Regions from separate parts of the Xanthobacter variabilis genome, predicted to be linked through region 2. Evidence: predicted binding sites of a transcription regulator. Region 2 holds the regulator's gene; each other region holds the start of a gene.

Region 1 (5,098 bases), 150 kb from region 2:
TTCCGTCATGATCGGCGCGGATATCCTTGGCGTTGACAGATCCCTTCCGCCGTCGCCTAACAGCGCCCGGCGTCCGCCGCAAGCGCGGCGATGCCGATTCGCACTGCACCCGCCCTGCCGCCCACGGAGAAGGATGCGCATGCCCGCCGCAGACGCCCCCGCCAAGCGCCTGACCTCACGCTTCGTCATCGTGCCCGTGGTGCTCATGCTGCTGCTGGCGGTGATCTGGAGCGGCGTCTGGGTCTACGCGGCCAATCGCGCCGAACATGAGATTGACGCTTGGGTGGATCGCGAGGCCCGGCTCGGGCGCATCTGGAATTGCGCGGATCGTCGCCTCGCGGGCTTCCCCTTCCGCTTCGAGCTGGTGTGCATGGAGCCGAGCCTGGAAACCCGCGGCGGAGAGCCCATGCGGGTGACGGCGGTGGCAGCCCATGCGGTGGCGCAGATCTGGGCGCCCAACCACATCGTTTCCGAATTCACGCCGCCCGCGCGGGTGGAGAACCGGGCCACCGGGCAGTCCTACGCCGCCACCTGGAGCCTGCTGCAGATGAGCGGCGTCGGCGATCTCAGCGGCCAGCCGGAACGCTTCTCCCTTTCCGTGCATGATCCGCGGATCGAGGAACCGGCGGACACGTCGGGTCGTTCCCTGCTTTCCGCGCGTCTTCTGGAATTCCACGTGCGCCGCGTGCCGGCGGCCTCCGGGCCGGACGGGTTGGAATATGCAGCCGGCATCACCGGCGGGGAGAGCGCCATTTTGTCGGAGGCGGGCAGCCCTGGCCCGGTGGATGTATCCCTGCAAGGCCTCGTGTCGGCAGCGGCGGACCTGCGGCCCATGCCGGTGGCGCAGCGCCTGAGGGCGTGGGCTGCGGCCGGCGGCGTGGCGCGGCTCGACCGTTTCGCCATCACCACCCCGCAGGTGGTGGCCTCCGCGAAGGGGGCGTTGTCGCTGGATCCCGTGGGGCGGCTTAATGGCAATCTGGATCTCGGCTTTGCCGGGCTCAATGACCTGATGAAGCAGCTCGACCAGGCCGGAGTGGTGCCGCCGGAGCTCTCGCCCGTGGTGGGGGCCCTCGCCATGGTCGGCAAGCCTGCCGAGGTGGAGGGGCGCAAGGGTGTCACCTTCGCGGTAACCTTCAAGTCCGGCAGCCTCAGGCTTGGGGGCTTCCCGGTGGGCAACCTGCCGCCGGCCTTCTGAGGCAGGGCGGAGTCCGATTGGCAGTCTTCGTCTCGGCTTGAGCGCGGGGACCGGTGGGGACCGGTCGCGTTTCTGTGCCTGTGTGCTGCACGCGGCGTGTTACGGGGCTGGCCGGACGGCTAGAAGACGCGCTCGCCCCTCACCAGCACCTGCCGGACCACAGGCGTGCCCTCCACCATGTGAAAGCGCGTGATGTCGGCGCGCAGACCGGGGGCGAGGCGGCCGCGATCGGCAAGGCCGGCCATGCGCGCCGGCGCGGATGTCACCAGTGCCAGCGCATCCCACAGCGGCAGACCCTGCCGGAAGTGAAGCGCGGTCGCCGCCTGCAGCAGGCTGGCGGGCACGTAATCGGAGGCCAGCGCGTCAAGCAGGCCCTCGGCCACCAGATCCTTCATGGCCACTCCGTTGGAGTGGGAGCCGCCGCGCACCACGTTGGGCGCGCCGCCAATGGTGGTGAGGCCGGCGGCGTGGGCGGAGCGCGCCGCCACCACGGTGGTGGGAAACTCGCTGATGGTGCAGCCCGCGTCCCGCGCCAGCTCCACATGCTCCGGCGTTGTGTCATCATGGCTGGCGCGGATGATGGAGGTGCCACGCAGCAGGTCCGAGAGCGGGCCGAAATTGAGCCCCACCGAGGCGCGGCCGCGGGCAGCGCGGGTTTCGATCTCCGCCTCCGCCTCGGCGGCGGTCTTGCCGATGCCCAAAAGGAAGCCGCGCAGGCTCTCCACATTGCGCCACTGCCGCGCACCGGGCGTGTGATCCATGAGGGAGGCAAGGGCCACTTTCGGCCGTTCCAGGGCCGGCGTGGCCAGGCTCATCAGGTCCGGATCCGTCATCTCGCAGCGCAGATGAATGCGATGATCGGCGCGGAACAGGTCCGCCCCGTCCTCCACCGCGTCGAGCATGACGGTGAACAGCTCGCGCCGCTCCATCTTGGCCTGGTCGAAGCCGCCGGCGCAGATGGCGTCGAACACGGTGGTGATGCCGCTGGCCACCACCTGCCCGTCATGGGCCAGGGCGGCGGCCCGCGCGTCGGGCCAGAACACCTTGGGGCGCGGGACGAAGTGGCTTTCCAGCGCGTCCGTATGCAGGTCGATGAGGCCGGGGCAGATGAAGTCGCCCGCGCAGTCCACCGCCGCAGCCATGTGGCTGCGGCCTTCCTCGACAGCGCTGATGAAGCCGTCGCGCACCACCAGCGTACCCTCGACGACGCGGTCGTCCAGGACAAGGCGGGCATGGGTGAGGACGGATTCCATCACGACTCCGGATGCGTGCTGTCGGGGCAGGGGATATCCCGCCCTGACAGAAATGGGTGACAGCGCCGTGACGCCGAGGGCCTCTCTTGGCGCATTTCAGCGCTTTATGAAATGGGGCAGGGGCTCCCGTTCGTGGCGCGGGCGCGCCTTCCTCACACGGAATGGCGCGCCCGAAAACACCCTAGTTGCTGGCGGCCGCCGGTGTCGTGGCCGGCTTGGGCGCGATGACCTGGTAGAGCTGGAAGCGCTCACCCTCATAGACCATCTTCAGCCGGTCGGGATCGGGATTGGGCGCGCCGCGCTCGGTGAACAGCAGGTAGACATAATCGAAATGCTGGGGCCACAGGTCCCAGTAGCGGGGGCCGTCGGGGGTGGATTCCTCCTCGGTCAGCAGCAGCTGTTCCACCAAAGGCGGGGTGCCGTCCTCGGTGTCCACATGGTCGCGATAGGGGGTGTGCACGCGCAGGATCTGCTTGCCCTTCACCGCGAAGGCGGTGGTGACGAGGCTTGAGCGCTCGATAATGGCGAGACAGGCGGCATGCACCAGGCCAAGGTCACGCGGGTCGTTGCCGCCCTGCGCGTCCGCATAGGCCACCAGCACCCGCGAGCCGGGGTGGATGAGGCTGATGGACTTGTCGAAATTCGTCGTCCACTGGGTGAGGCGGTTCCACACCATCTGCACCTCGCCCACGCGTACGGCCAGCAGCACGATGAGCACCACCATGAAACCGCGCTGGGCCAGACGGTGGCGCAGATCCACCTGGATGGTGGCCAGCACCATGAAGGCGATGGCGATGGGCAGGCGCTGGTCCGCGAGATAGGAAGCGAACACCACGCGCGGCATGGCGAGATAGACCGCGCCCGACACCACCAGCAGCGGCACCAGCAGCGGGCTGGTGCGCAGCAGCCGGTGCTGAATGGCCCAGGCCGCCGCCAGCACCACCACCGCGGTGAGCACGAAGGCGACGATGTCGTAATAGACGTTGATGACAAACTCGACGCCCTGGAGCTTGCCCTGGGGCTCCCAGATATTCTGGGTCGACAGGCCCCAGGTGGGGCTGGCGATGAGCATGGGCACCATCACCAGGAACGGCAGGCCCGAGGCGACGAAATCCACCAGACGCGGCACCAGCGGCGTGTTGCGCCGCGTGAACAGGCGCCCCAGCTCGAACGAGAGAATGCCGATGCCGTAAACGCCGGCGGCGAACAGGTGGCAGAAGAACAGGGCCACAACGAACGCCGTGGACACCGCGTAGCGCGCCGGCCAGGGCCTGTCGCGCAGCAGGCTCCAGAAGGCGAGGGCGAACAGCGCAAGCCCGATGCCGAAATAATAGTTCATCACGCCAACGAGGAAGATGGCGTTGTAGAGCAGCGGGAAGGCGAGCAGGGGAATGGCCGACCAGCTGCCGAACAGGGCCCGGTGCAAGGTCAGCGTGCCGCCCGTGATGAGGGCGAAGCACATGAGCGTGTAGATCTCGCCCGCCAGATAGATGTTCGTGAACCGGTCGATGATGGGAACGACCATGTCCATCATCAGGTTCGGCAGGATGGACCAATCCAGGAAATAGAAGCGGGCCAAATCCTTGTCGTGGGGCAGCGCGGCGATGATGTGCATGCGCGCCAGGTGGTTTACATAGTCCGACAGGGGTGGAATGGGGTGCGTGAGGATCGGGATGGCGGCGATCGCCAGGCACACCACGAACAGCACCGCGATGAGGCCGCGCGACAGGTCATGGGGGCGCCGGGGCGGCAGGCGCAGGCCGGCGGAAGGTGCCTTCGGGGTCGGAGACTGGGTCTGGGCGGACATGGAGGGGTTCTGCCTGAGGATGCCCGCCCTGAAGCGTGCATGCTTGGGTTGAATGCGTGAGCGGCGATGGTCTCGAACAGCGGCGGTCTCGGCACCCGGTGGACACGCCGTGCGGCGTGCTCTTCGCACCTCGATTGTGGTGCGCCGGAGGCTCCTTATCATCACGTTTTCGCGAGCGGTGGAATGACCCTCCCGTCACCTGTCAACAGCGGCACGCGCCCTTCCCCGGCGGCGACGAACGGGCTATGAGGGCGCCGTTCCAGGGACCGGCGCCGGCACCCGCCCGCAGGTCCCTCAAAAGCCCCTCGGGCTGACCCGCTTGAGCGAGATCTCCATGACCGAGACCGTCCTGTCCCCCATCGCGGAAGCGCAGCTCCAGGCTGAAGTCCTGGCCAAGGCGCTGCCTCACATGCAGCGCTATGACGACACCATCATCGTGGTGAAGTACGGCGGCCACGCCATGGGCGACGAGGAAGTGGCCCGCCACTTCGCGCGCGACATCGTGCTTCTGGAGCAGGCCGGGGTGAACCCGGTCGTGGTGCACGGCGGCGGCCCGCAGATCGGCGCCATGCTGACGAAGCTCGGCATCAAGTCCGAGTTCGCGGCCGGCCTGCGCGTGACCGACAAGGCCACCGTCGAGATCGTGGAGATGGTGCTTGCGGGCTCCATCAACAAGCAGATCGTGGGCTTCATCAATGAGGCCGGCGGCAAGGCCATCGGCCTGTGCGGCAAGGATGGCAACATGGTGCGCGCCCGCAAGGCCAGCCGCACCGTGGTCGATCCCGGGAGCAAGATCGAGCAGGTGGTGGACCTCGGCTTCGTGGGCGAGCCCGACACCGTGGA
Region 2 (5,098 bases):
CGGCGTCGGCGCGACGACCTATGAGGTCTACAAGAACGTGTCGGTGCCCTACGGCCGCACGGCCATGGTGGGCGCGATCATGCTCGGCCTCGGCCGCGCCTTGGGCGAGACCATGGCGGTGACCTTCGTCATCGGCAATGCCACGCGACTGTCGGCCTCCCTGTTTGCGCCGGGCGCGACCATTGCGTCCGCCATCGCCAACGAGTTTCCGGAAGCCCAGCTCGGCTCGCTGAAGCTGACCTCGCTGCTGCAGCTCGGCTTCATCCTGTTCGTCATCTCCTTCATCGTGCTGGCACTGTCCCGGGCGCTCGTGCGCTCCCGGATGGATTGATCCGGGAGTCGTCACCCATGGCATCGCTCGCCGCTCGCCGCTCCAAGGACGCCGTCGTGAAGGCGCTCTCGACCGGCTTCGCGTTTCTCGCGCTGTTCCTGCTCGGCTGGATTCTCTGGACGCTGCTCGCCCGCGGTCTGCCGGCGCTCAGCTTCTCGGTGTTCACCAATGTCACCGCCCCGCCCGGGCAGAATGGCGGCCTCGCCAATGCCATCGTCGGGTCGCTGATCCAGGTGGGCATCGCCATGCTGATCGGCGCGCCCATCGGCATCTTTGCCGGTACCTTCCTCGCCGAGAACGGCAAGGGCACGAAGATCGCCGCGGCCGCCCGGTTCGTGAACGACATCCTGCTGTCGGCGCCGTCCATCCTAGTCGGCCTGTTCATCTACACCCTGCTGGTGGTGCCGTTGGGTGGCTTCTCCGGCTGGGCCGGCTCGCTTGCCCTCGCCATCCTGGTGATCCCGGTGGTGGTGCGCACGACCGAGGACATGCTGAACCTGGTCCCCGTTGGCCTGCGCGAGGCGGCATTCGCCCTCGGTGCCCCGCAGTGGAAGGTGGTGATGTTCATCACCTGGCGCGCGGCGCGCGCCGGCATCGTCACCGGCCTGCTGCTCGCCATCGCCCGCGCGGCCGGCGAGACGGCGCCGCTGCTGTTCACCTCGCTCGGCAACAATGCCTGGTCGCTGGACCTCAACAGCCCCATGGCGAGCCTGCCGGTCGCGATCTATCAATATGCCGGCAGCCCCTTCGATGATTGGGTGGCTCTCGCCTGGGCGGGTGCGCTCATCATCACCGTGGGCGTGCTGGTGCTGAACGTCGTCTCGCGCCTCGTGCTGTCGCGCGGCCATTGAACGAACACGGGCGCGTCACCTGCGCGATGCGCCCCGCTCTTCCGCCCGGCGCCCTTGGTGCCGGGCCGCACAGGACCCAAGCCCGGCTGCCCCCGGGCGACCCAAATCTAGTGAGGCTCAGATGACGTCTGCGGTCGATCCGTCCATCAGCATCGCCACCTCGGTCGCGGCCCGGCCCGATGCGCCGCCCGCGCCGGTGAAATTGAAGGTGGAAGGTCTTCAGTTCTACTATGGCCAGAGCCATGCGCTGAAGAACATCAACTTCGAAATTCCCGAAAAGCGCGTCACCGCCATGATCGGGCCTTCCGGTTGCGGCAAGTCCACGCTGCTGCGCGTGTTCAACCGGATGTATGACCTTTATCCGGGCCAGCGCGCGGAAGGCCAGGTGCTGTTCGACGGCGTGAACATCGTCGGCAAGGAGCTGGATTCCACGGTGGTGCGCAGCCGCATCGGCATGGTGTTCCAGAAGCCCACGCCCTTCCCCATGTCCATCTATGACAACATCGCCTTCGGCGTGCGCCTGCATGAGAGGCTGAACAAGTCGCAGATGGACGAGCGTGTGGAATGGTGCCTGCGTAAGGCGGCCATCTGGGACGAGACGAAGGATCGCCTCAACACCTCCGCGCTCGGCATGTCCGGCGGCCAGCAGCAGCGCCTGTGCATCGCCCGCACCATCGCGGTGCGGCCCGAGGTGATCCTGCTGGACGAGCCCACCTCGGCGCTGGACCCCATTTCCACCTCGAAGATCGAGGACCTCATCGACGAGCTGAAGCGCGACTTCACCATCGTCATCGTGACCCACAACATGCAGCAGGCCGCGCGCTGCGCCGACATCACCGCCTTCTTCTATCTGGGCGAGCTGATCGAGGTGGCGCCTTCGGACGTGATCTTCACGAACCCGAAGGAAATCAAGACGCGTGACTACATCACCGGCCGCTTCGGCTGAGGCCAGGGGAATGGTACAGATGCCCGATCATACCGTCACCTCGTTCGACGTCGAACTCAAGGACATCGGCCGCAAGGTCGTGGAGATGGGAGGCCAGGCGGAGCGCCTGGTCGCCGACGCCGTCACCGCCCTCATCAAGCGCGACATCAGCGTCGCCCAGAAGGTGGTCTCCCTCGACGCCGGCATCGACCAGGTGCAGCGCGACATCGAGGACAAGGCGGTGCTCGTCATCGCCAAGCGCCAGCCGGTGGCCAGCGACCTGCGCGAGATCGTCGCCGCAATCCGCATCGCCAACGACCTGGAGCGCATCGGCGACCTGGCCAAGAACGTGGGCAAGCGCGTCATCGCCATCGAGGGGGAATATCACCCCCAGAAGCTGGTGCGTGGCGTGGAGCACATGTCTGACCTGGTGCTGGAGCAGCTCAAGGAGGTGCTGGACGCCTATGCGGGCCGCAACGAGAGCAAGGCGCTCGACGTGTGGGGCCGCGACGACGCCATCGACACCATGTACACGTCGCTGTTCCGCGAGCTTCTGACGTACATGATGGAAGATCCGCGCAACATCTCCGTGTGCACGCATCTCCTGTTCTGCGCGAAGAATATCGAGCGCATGGGTGACCATGCGACCAATATCGCCGAGGTCGTCTACTACATGGTGACCGGTCAGGTGTTGCCGGAGAGCCGCCCGAAGGCGGACGCCTCCAGCGACACCACCGTGGCCTTTCCTGGCCGCACGGCGTGAGTTTGAGCTCGGCGGCGGGGCCCTGGCTCCGCCGTCGGTCCGGTGTCGCGGGAATGGCGCCCGGCGACCGAATGTTCGACATGGGTGAGAGACTGTGCCGGCGCGTATTCTGATCGTCGAGGATGAGGAGCCGCTCACCCTTCTGCTCCGGTATAATCTGGAGTCGGAGGGCTATGCGGTCGAAAATGTCGGCCGCGGCGATGATGCCGAAACGCGGCTGCGCGAAAGCGTGCCCGATCTCGTCATCCTGGATTGGATGCTGCCGGGCCTGTCTGGCATCGAGCTCTGCCGCCGGCTGCGGACCCGGCCGGAGACGGAGCGTCTGCCGGTCATCATGCTCACCGCCCGTGGCGAGGAAACCGAGCGCGTGCGTGGCCTCGCCACCGGCGCGGACGATTATGTGGTGAAGCCCTTCTCCGTTCCGGAGCTGCTGGCCCGGGTGCGCGCGCTGCTGCGGCGGGCGAAGCCGGAACATGTGGCGACGCTGCTGCGTGCCGGCGACATCGAGCTCGATCGGGAAACCCATCGTGTCCACCGCGCCGGGCGGGAAGTGCATCTGGGCCCCACCGAGTTCCGGCTGCTGGAATTTCTCATGCAGAGCCCCGGCCGGGTGTTCTCGCGTGAGCAGCTTCTGGACGGCGTGTGGGGACAGGATGTCTATATCGACGAGCGGACCGTCGATGTGCATGTGGGGCGGCTGCGCAAGGCGATCAATCGCGGGCGCCAATCCGACCCCATCCGAACCGTGCGCGGAGCTGGCTACTCGTTCAACGAGATGTTTGCCCGCGCCCACTGAGCGCTGCGACACGTCTTCCCTGCTTTGGCAGGGGACGGCGTCAGAGGTGTTTCGCGCGACGAAACGTGCGCGCCGCGCGAGGGTGCGCTTTAAATCATTGATTTAGAGCTGTGTCGCAAGTCCGAGAAACGCTCGGGAGTGTATTCCGCCCGCGAGACTGTATCCGGCGCGTCGAAAGACCAAAATGCGCAAAAGTCCGGAGATGTTGCCGGCTGCGCTGGCGCTTTGATGTGAATGCCGGCGCCTCATGCGGCAACAAACACTGCGCTTTTCACTGGCCGTCAAAAGTGGTGCTGGTGGCCGGCCGCCTCGGCAGGCGCCGCGCTTTGCTGGATTTAGGCCCGGCGAAGTCCGGACGCAGCCAAGCCTTCAAGATCCCGAAACCAGCGGCGCCCGCCCGAAGGGCAGGCGCCGTATGGGAGGCTCACAGATAGGCAAGCCGGCGATCGCGCCGACGATCCTGCACCGGCTGGTAGGCGATGCGGGCGTGATGGGTGCAATAGGGCATGCCCGGATTGCTCTTGGCACCGCAGAAATAGAAGCTGTCGGTGCCTGGCTCTCCCACCGGCCAGCGGCAGGTGCTCTCGGTCAGGTTCATGATGGTGCAGCGCTGGCCCATGGGGACGACGTTGCTGTTGGTTTCAGGCGCCGGCGCGGGGGCGGGTGCCTCCTCCGGCATGTCGTCGATATCTGCCGCAAGGGCCGTGTTGCCCTGGGTGATCGGGCGCTGGGGCCGGGGCTGCTCGCGCTGGCCCTCGGGCCGCGCCGCCGGGCGCTGCGGGCGCACCGCCGGCGTCGCCGTCTTGGCGCGGCCGGACAGGCCGAGGCGATGCACCTTGCCGATCACGGCATTGCGCGTGATGTCACCCAGCTCATTGGCAATCTGGCTCGCGGAGAGGCCTTCGCTCCAGAGCTTCTTCAAGAGTTCGACGCGCTCGTCATTCCAGCTCATCGCTCTTCTCCATCTGCCGCATCTTCTCGGCGCCGGATATGCGGCACCGTATTTCCGCCGTGGCGGCAGCACCGCCATGCTGCCAGAGACGACTCGGACTCCCTCCTCGGCCCCACATGCGCTCCGCATGCAGAAGGTTAACAACCTATGGGTCCCAGGAAGCTCAGTCGCACGAGATCTCGTAGGCGACGGTCAGCACGCTACAATATGCCCTGCGCGAGCGACAGAGTCGGTTAACGTTCTGACGCCGTTTTCCCCAGTTCCTTGGCGTCCGCCCGCCGCTGCGCGCCGTGAGCGCCTGCCCGGCGGAAGATGCGTGGAGAAATGTTGACCTCGCGCGCGCGATCATTAGTATTCACGGGTGTCGGGCCGCTCCCCCGCTGGGGCGGCCCTTTTTAATTCTCGCTTGTCCGGGGCCTGCGCCGCGAAGGCGATGGCGGTTCTTCTGGTCCGTCATTGCGGCGCTTCCACGGCTCAAGC
Region 3 (5,098 bases), 1.5 Mb from region 2:
GCGCGTGATGCTGAAGCGCCTCACCCACACCGGCTCCACCCTGCGCTCGCGCCCGCTCTCGGAAAAGGCGGCGCTGTCCGCGGCCGTGGTGGAGAAGGTGTGGCCACTGGTGACGGCGGGAACCGTGCGCCCGGTGATGGACCAGGCCTTCCCCCTGAAGGACGCCGCAGCCGCCCACGCCCGCATGGATTCCAGCGCGCATATCGGCAAGATCGTGCTCACCGTCGGCTGAGCGTTGCCGAGGGAAGTGGGCACCGGTTCGCACGAAGGAGACGCATGCGAACGAAAGGATAGACCGCTTCAGCGTTTCCAAAAAACGTGAGAGGCGGTCAAAGCGCGGGGGGGACGAGAGGCGCCCCCGCGGTGCGCGCGACCAGGCACGGCATCCCTCGCCCCCTCTCCCACGCGGGTGAGGGCCGGCGCGTTGAAGCCCGAAATGCCGCTTTTGAGCGGATGACGGCCCTCCAGGTCCGATCAACGTTCAAGAACAGCGGTTTGCCGACGGCGCGTTCCCTCTCCCGCTTGCGAGGAAGAGGGATGGAGGGCGCAGGACCGCTTGGACCGTGACCGCCTCAGCGGTGCAAAGATTTGAGATTCGAGACTTTTGGGACTTTCGAGGCGGTGCCATTCGCCTCGCCGCCGGGGGCACTTTCCCGCCGTTTTCCCCCCAACCCTCCCCGAAAACCGGAGAGGAAGCCGCGCTACGCGCATTGAATGGCGACAGGCCTGAAGGCGCCGACGAATCTGGCCACCACGCCTCTCTCCGCTTCCCGCCCTCCCCCGCAAGCGGGAGAAGGCACACGAATTGGGGACGCGCGGCGGGGCCTTGCGGACCGAAGGGGGCCGCCTCAGCCTTCCAGTTCCTCCTTGAGGATCTCCAGCCGCAGCCATTCCTCTTCCGCCGCATCCAGCTCGGCCTGGGCCCTGGCGAGGGCGGCGGAGGTTTTCTCGAAGGTAGCCGGGTCGCGGGCGTAAAGACCGGGATCGGCCATGGTCGTGGCGAGCTTGGCGATCTGCGCGCGCAGCTTGTCCATGGTGTCAGGCAGCGTCTTCAAGGCGTGCTGCTCGTGGAAGGAGAGGCGCTTTTTCGCTTTTTCCTTCGTGGCAGCCTCCTTTGCCGCCTCCTTTGCCGCCTCCTTCGGCGCGCTCGCGGCGGTGCCGGCGGGTGCCTTCGCCTTGGCCTCCACGCCCCGCCCGCGCTGGGTGAGCATGTCCGAATAGCCGCCCGCATATTCGCGGAACAGGCCGTGGCCCTCGGCCATGATGACGCTGGTCACGGTGCGGTCCAGAAAGTCACGATCATGGCTCACCAGGATCACGGTGCCGGGATAGTCGGCCACCATTTCCTGAAGCAGATCGAGGGTTTCCAGGTCGAGGTCGTTGGTGGGCTCGTCCAGCACCAGCAGGTTGGAGGGCAAGGCCAGGGCCCGCGCCAGCATCAGCCGCCCCCGCTCGCCGCCCGAAAGCACGGAAAGCGGCGTATTGGCCTGCTCGGGCGTGAAGAGGAAGTCCTTCAGATAGCCCATGACGTGCTTGGGCGTACCGCCCACCATCACCGTGTCGGAGCCGCCGCCGGTGAGGGCGTCGCGCAGGGTCGTGGTGGGGGCGAGCGCCGAACGCTTCTGGTCGAGGGAGGCGATTTCCAGGTTGGTGCCCAGCTTCACCGTGCCCGAATCAGGCGCGATCTCGCCTGTCAGCAGCTTGATGAGCGTGGTCTTGCCCGCCCCGTTCGGCCCGACGATGCCGATGCGGTCGCCGCGCTGGATGCGGGTGGAAAACTCCTTCACCACCTCCTGCTCGCCATAGGCCTTGGAGATGGCCTTGGCCTCGATGACCAGCTTGCCGGAGGTCTCGCCCTCGCTGACCTGGAGCTTCACATTGCCCTGGGCGCGGCGCTCCTCACGCCGCTCCTTGCGCATGGAATGCAGGAGGCCCAGGCGCCGCACGTTCCGCTTGCGCCGCGCGGTGACGCCGTAGCGCAGCCAGTCCAGCTCCGCGACAATCTTGCGGTCGAGCTTGTGGCGCTCCGTCTCTTCCTGCTCCAGCACGCCGTCGCGCCAGGCCTCGAAGCCGGAAAAGCCCTGCTCCAGCCGCCGCGTCTCGCCGCGATCGAGCCAGACCGTGACGCGGGACAGGTTTTCCAGGAAACGCCGGTCATGGCTGATGAGCACGATGGCGGATTTCAGCGACCTAAGCTCGCTTTCCAGCCACTCGATGGCGGGCAGATCGAGATGGTTGGTGGGTTCGTCCAGCAGCAGCACGTCCGGCTCGGGGGCGATGACGCGCGCGAGCGCCGCCCGCCGCGCCTCCCCGCCAGAGAGATGGGCGGGGTCCTCCTGGCCGGTCAAACCCAGCTGTTCCAGGAGATATTGGGCACGGTAGGCGTCGTCGCCGGGGCCGAGGCCGGCCTCGACATAGGCAAGCGTGGTCGCATAGCCGGTGAAGTCCGGCTCCTGCGGCAGATAGCGCACGGTTGCGCCGGGCTGGAAGAAGCGCGTCCCGTCATCGGGCGCGATCAATCCCGCCGCCACCTTGAGCAGCGTCGACTTGCCCGAGCCGTTGCGGCCGACCAAGCAGACTCGATCACCGGCGGAGACGGACAAGTCCGCCCCGTCGAGGAGAGGGGTGGCGCCGAAGCGCAGATGGATGTCTTGGAGCAGGATCAGCGGTGGGGCCATGACGCCCGATTTAAGCCACCGGCGGCGGAACGCAAAGGGGATGCGCTCCGCCTGCGCCCGAGAGGGCCCGGTGCCGTCCGAGCGACGCCGCTTCCGGCACCGCGCACACGACATCGCCCGGGGCCCGCCCGCAGGCGCGTGCCTTCGGCCTTAACCGCGGTCCGTCCGCCGCCGCAGAGCAAGGCCCCACGTCGGTGACATCACCGGTTGATCATCAATGGATTGTGGACGATTCGCCGAGGCGATTCATTTCGTCCTTGAGGACAAGCTTTCTGCGCTTGAGTTCCGCAACCCGGACCGAGTCCTTGGCGGGGGAGGCAAGCTCGCGGGCGATCTCCTGATCGAGAGCCGCGTGGCGACGCTTCAACTCCTGAAGGTGCGACTGGATGGACATACTGAGCCACTCCCTGTCTGCATCACGCTTTTGAGTGTGTCATGGAGCTGACGTGAAGTCGACCACCTTTCTTGCTCTTTGCCTCGGAAGATGTCTTGCAGTGCGAAAAGCCCATGCCATAGTCGTTTGGCGCGCTCGCGGCGCGCGGCGGGCACCGGGTGCGGGACCCGTTCTGTCGAAGATGTGATCGAGGGCATGGCGGCGCTCCGCCGCCATGTGGGGAACGTCCTTTCGGGGGCGCGGCGGGGGAAGCCCCGGCCGGCGCGGCGGGCAATCGCCGCCAATGGGCACCGACCCGTCCTTTGGGGGATGCGGATCGGCCGCCCTGCCTGACGGCATCACCCTTTCGGGGGTGTCGCCCGCGGGTGACCGGGCCGGGCGCGGGTTGCGACGGATGGGTGCATGACCATTGACGAGGAACGGGATCTGAAGATCCTTCTGGAGCGTCTGAGGCAGGAGCATCGGGATCTCGATGTCGCCATAGAAGCCCTGACCGTGGTTTCGGGCTCCGACGTGCTCCAGGTGCAGCGGCTGAAGAAGCGCAAGCTCCAGCTCAAGGACCGCATCACCCATATCGAGGATCAGCTCTTCCCCGACATCATCGCCTGAGGCGAAGGCCGGACGCCGCCAGGGCGGCGTCCGCTCGCGCGCAGACGCGGGGGCTCGCCCGCCGGCTCAGAGCTGGCCGAGCAGGGCAGTGGCGCCGGAAACGTCGGCCTTGCCGGGCGAATCCTCGACATTGAGCACCTTCACCACGCCGTCTTCCACCACCATGGAATAGCGCTGGGACCGAACGCCGAGGCCGGCGGCCGAACCATCGAAGGTGAGACCCAGGGCCTTGGAGAAGCTCGCGTCGGCATCCGCCAGGAACAGGATCTTGCCGGCGGCGCCGGAGGCATTCTCCCAAGCCCCCATGACGAACGGATCATTCACCGCCACCACGGCGATGGTGTCGATGCCCTTGGCCTTGATGGCATCGGCATTGGCCACGAAGCCCGGAAGATGGTTGCGGTGGCAGGTGGGCGTGAAGGCGCCCGGCACCGCGAACAGCACCACCCGCTTGCCCTTGAACACCTCGTCCGTGCTCTTCTGCACCGGACCATCGGCGGTCATCACACGGAAGGTGGCGGAGGGCAGGCTTTCGCCAACCGAGATGGACATGGCACTCTCCACGAGAAAACGGCCGGGAACGGCCGCTCGCGGACAATACGTAGTTTTCCGGAGGAGGAAAGGGCCCCGATTACGGCTGCGCCACCGCCTGGGTGGTGATGGAACGCGGCGTGTCGGACAGCGTGAAGGTGAGCCGGGCCGCGCGGGGATCCGCTCCGGCTGGCACGCCTTCCAGCGGCAGGGTGAAGCGGGCCAGGCCATCGGGCAGGGCCGTCTTTTGCGGCAGCGGCAGGGCCCAATGGGCATCGGGGCCTTCCACGAACAGGTCGGCCATCGGCGTGCCCACCCGCGCTTCCACCACCAGCTGGGGCGGCGTCGCACCCTCATCCAATCGCACGGAGAGGATGGAGGGGGCGCCCGGCGCCCCCAGTTCCGCCGGCTCGGGCACCTTGGCGCGGGCGCTGGCGATGCGCTTCGCCACCGCCGGGTCGGGCGTCGTCTCCAGCTCCAGGGCAAGGCGGGCATTGGCCGGCATGCACAGCTTCTCACACACGGCGAAGTCCATCACCATGTCGAGCCGCGCCGGCTGCGCCGGGTCCTTCAGCGTCACCGTGAGCGGAAACAGAACGCTCGATTTGTAGCCGATGGAAAAGCCATCGCTGCCATCGGAAAAGCGGCGCGGCGCCGGCCAGCCGACCTTCACATCAGCCACGTTCTGCGAGCCCTCGAAGGAGATCAGGGGCGGCACGCCGCTGTCGCCGGGATAGCGCCAATAGGTCTTGTAGTGGGGCTGCAGGCGGATTTCGATGCCCGCCTCGCGCGTCGCCCCGCTGCCGCCGGCCGAGAGCAGGCGCACCTCCGCACCAGGCAGGCTCACCGCATCGGTTTCCGCCGCCCGCGCGCTGGTCCAGAACGC

The links. The regulator PhoB, encoded in region 2, activates phosphate uptake and scavenging genes when phosphate is short. The targets are predictions, from matches to a motif close to TGTCATNNANCTGTCAT.
Region 1: V5F26_RS01510 (alpha-D-ribose 1-methylphosphonate 5-triphosphate diphosphatase) is a predicted target of PhoB. The motif match lies at 2,505-2,521, and genes of this name have one in related genera.
Region 3: V5F26_RS08740 (YdcH family protein) is a predicted target of PhoB. The motif match lies at 3,110-3,126, and genes of this name have one in related genera.

The regions. Positions count from the first base shown of each region.
Region 1 covers NZ_CM195533.1:344,229-349,326, reverse strand. The annotation lists gene V5F26_RS01520 (gamma-glutamylcyclotransferase) at 1-9, opposite strand, end outside; gene V5F26_RS01515 (DUF2125 domain-containing protein) at 140-1,195, shown strand; gene V5F26_RS01510 (alpha-D-ribose 1-methylphosphonate 5-triphosphate diphosphatase) at 1,315-2,448, opposite strand; gene V5F26_RS01505 (hypothetical protein) at 2,630-4,255, opposite strand; gene argB (acetylglutamate kinase) at 4,590-5,098, shown strand, end outside.
Region 2 covers NZ_CM195533.1:498,899-503,996, reverse strand. The annotation lists gene pstC (phosphate ABC transporter permease subunit PstC) at 1-331, shown strand, start outside; gene pstA (phosphate ABC transporter permease PstA) at 349-1,182, shown strand; gene pstB (phosphate ABC transporter ATP-binding protein PstB) at 1,304-2,128, shown strand; gene phoU (phosphate signaling complex protein PhoU) at 2,148-2,870, shown strand; gene phoB (phosphate regulon transcriptional regulator PhoB) at 2,965-3,666, shown strand; gene V5F26_RS02215 (GcrA family cell cycle regulator) at 4,091-4,618, opposite strand.
Region 3 covers NZ_CM195533.1:2,002,649-2,007,746, reverse strand. The annotation lists gene V5F26_RS08750 (NAD(P)H-quinone oxidoreductase) at 1-232, shown strand, start outside; gene V5F26_RS08745 (ABC-F family ATP-binding cassette domain-containing protein) at 849-2,678, opposite strand; gene V5F26_RS08740 (YdcH family protein) at 2,893-3,072, opposite strand; gene V5F26_RS08735 (YdcH family protein) at 3,475-3,681, shown strand; gene V5F26_RS08730 (peroxiredoxin) at 3,748-4,233, opposite strand; gene V5F26_RS08725 (protein-disulfide reductase DsbD domain-containing protein) at 4,313-5,098, opposite strand, start outside.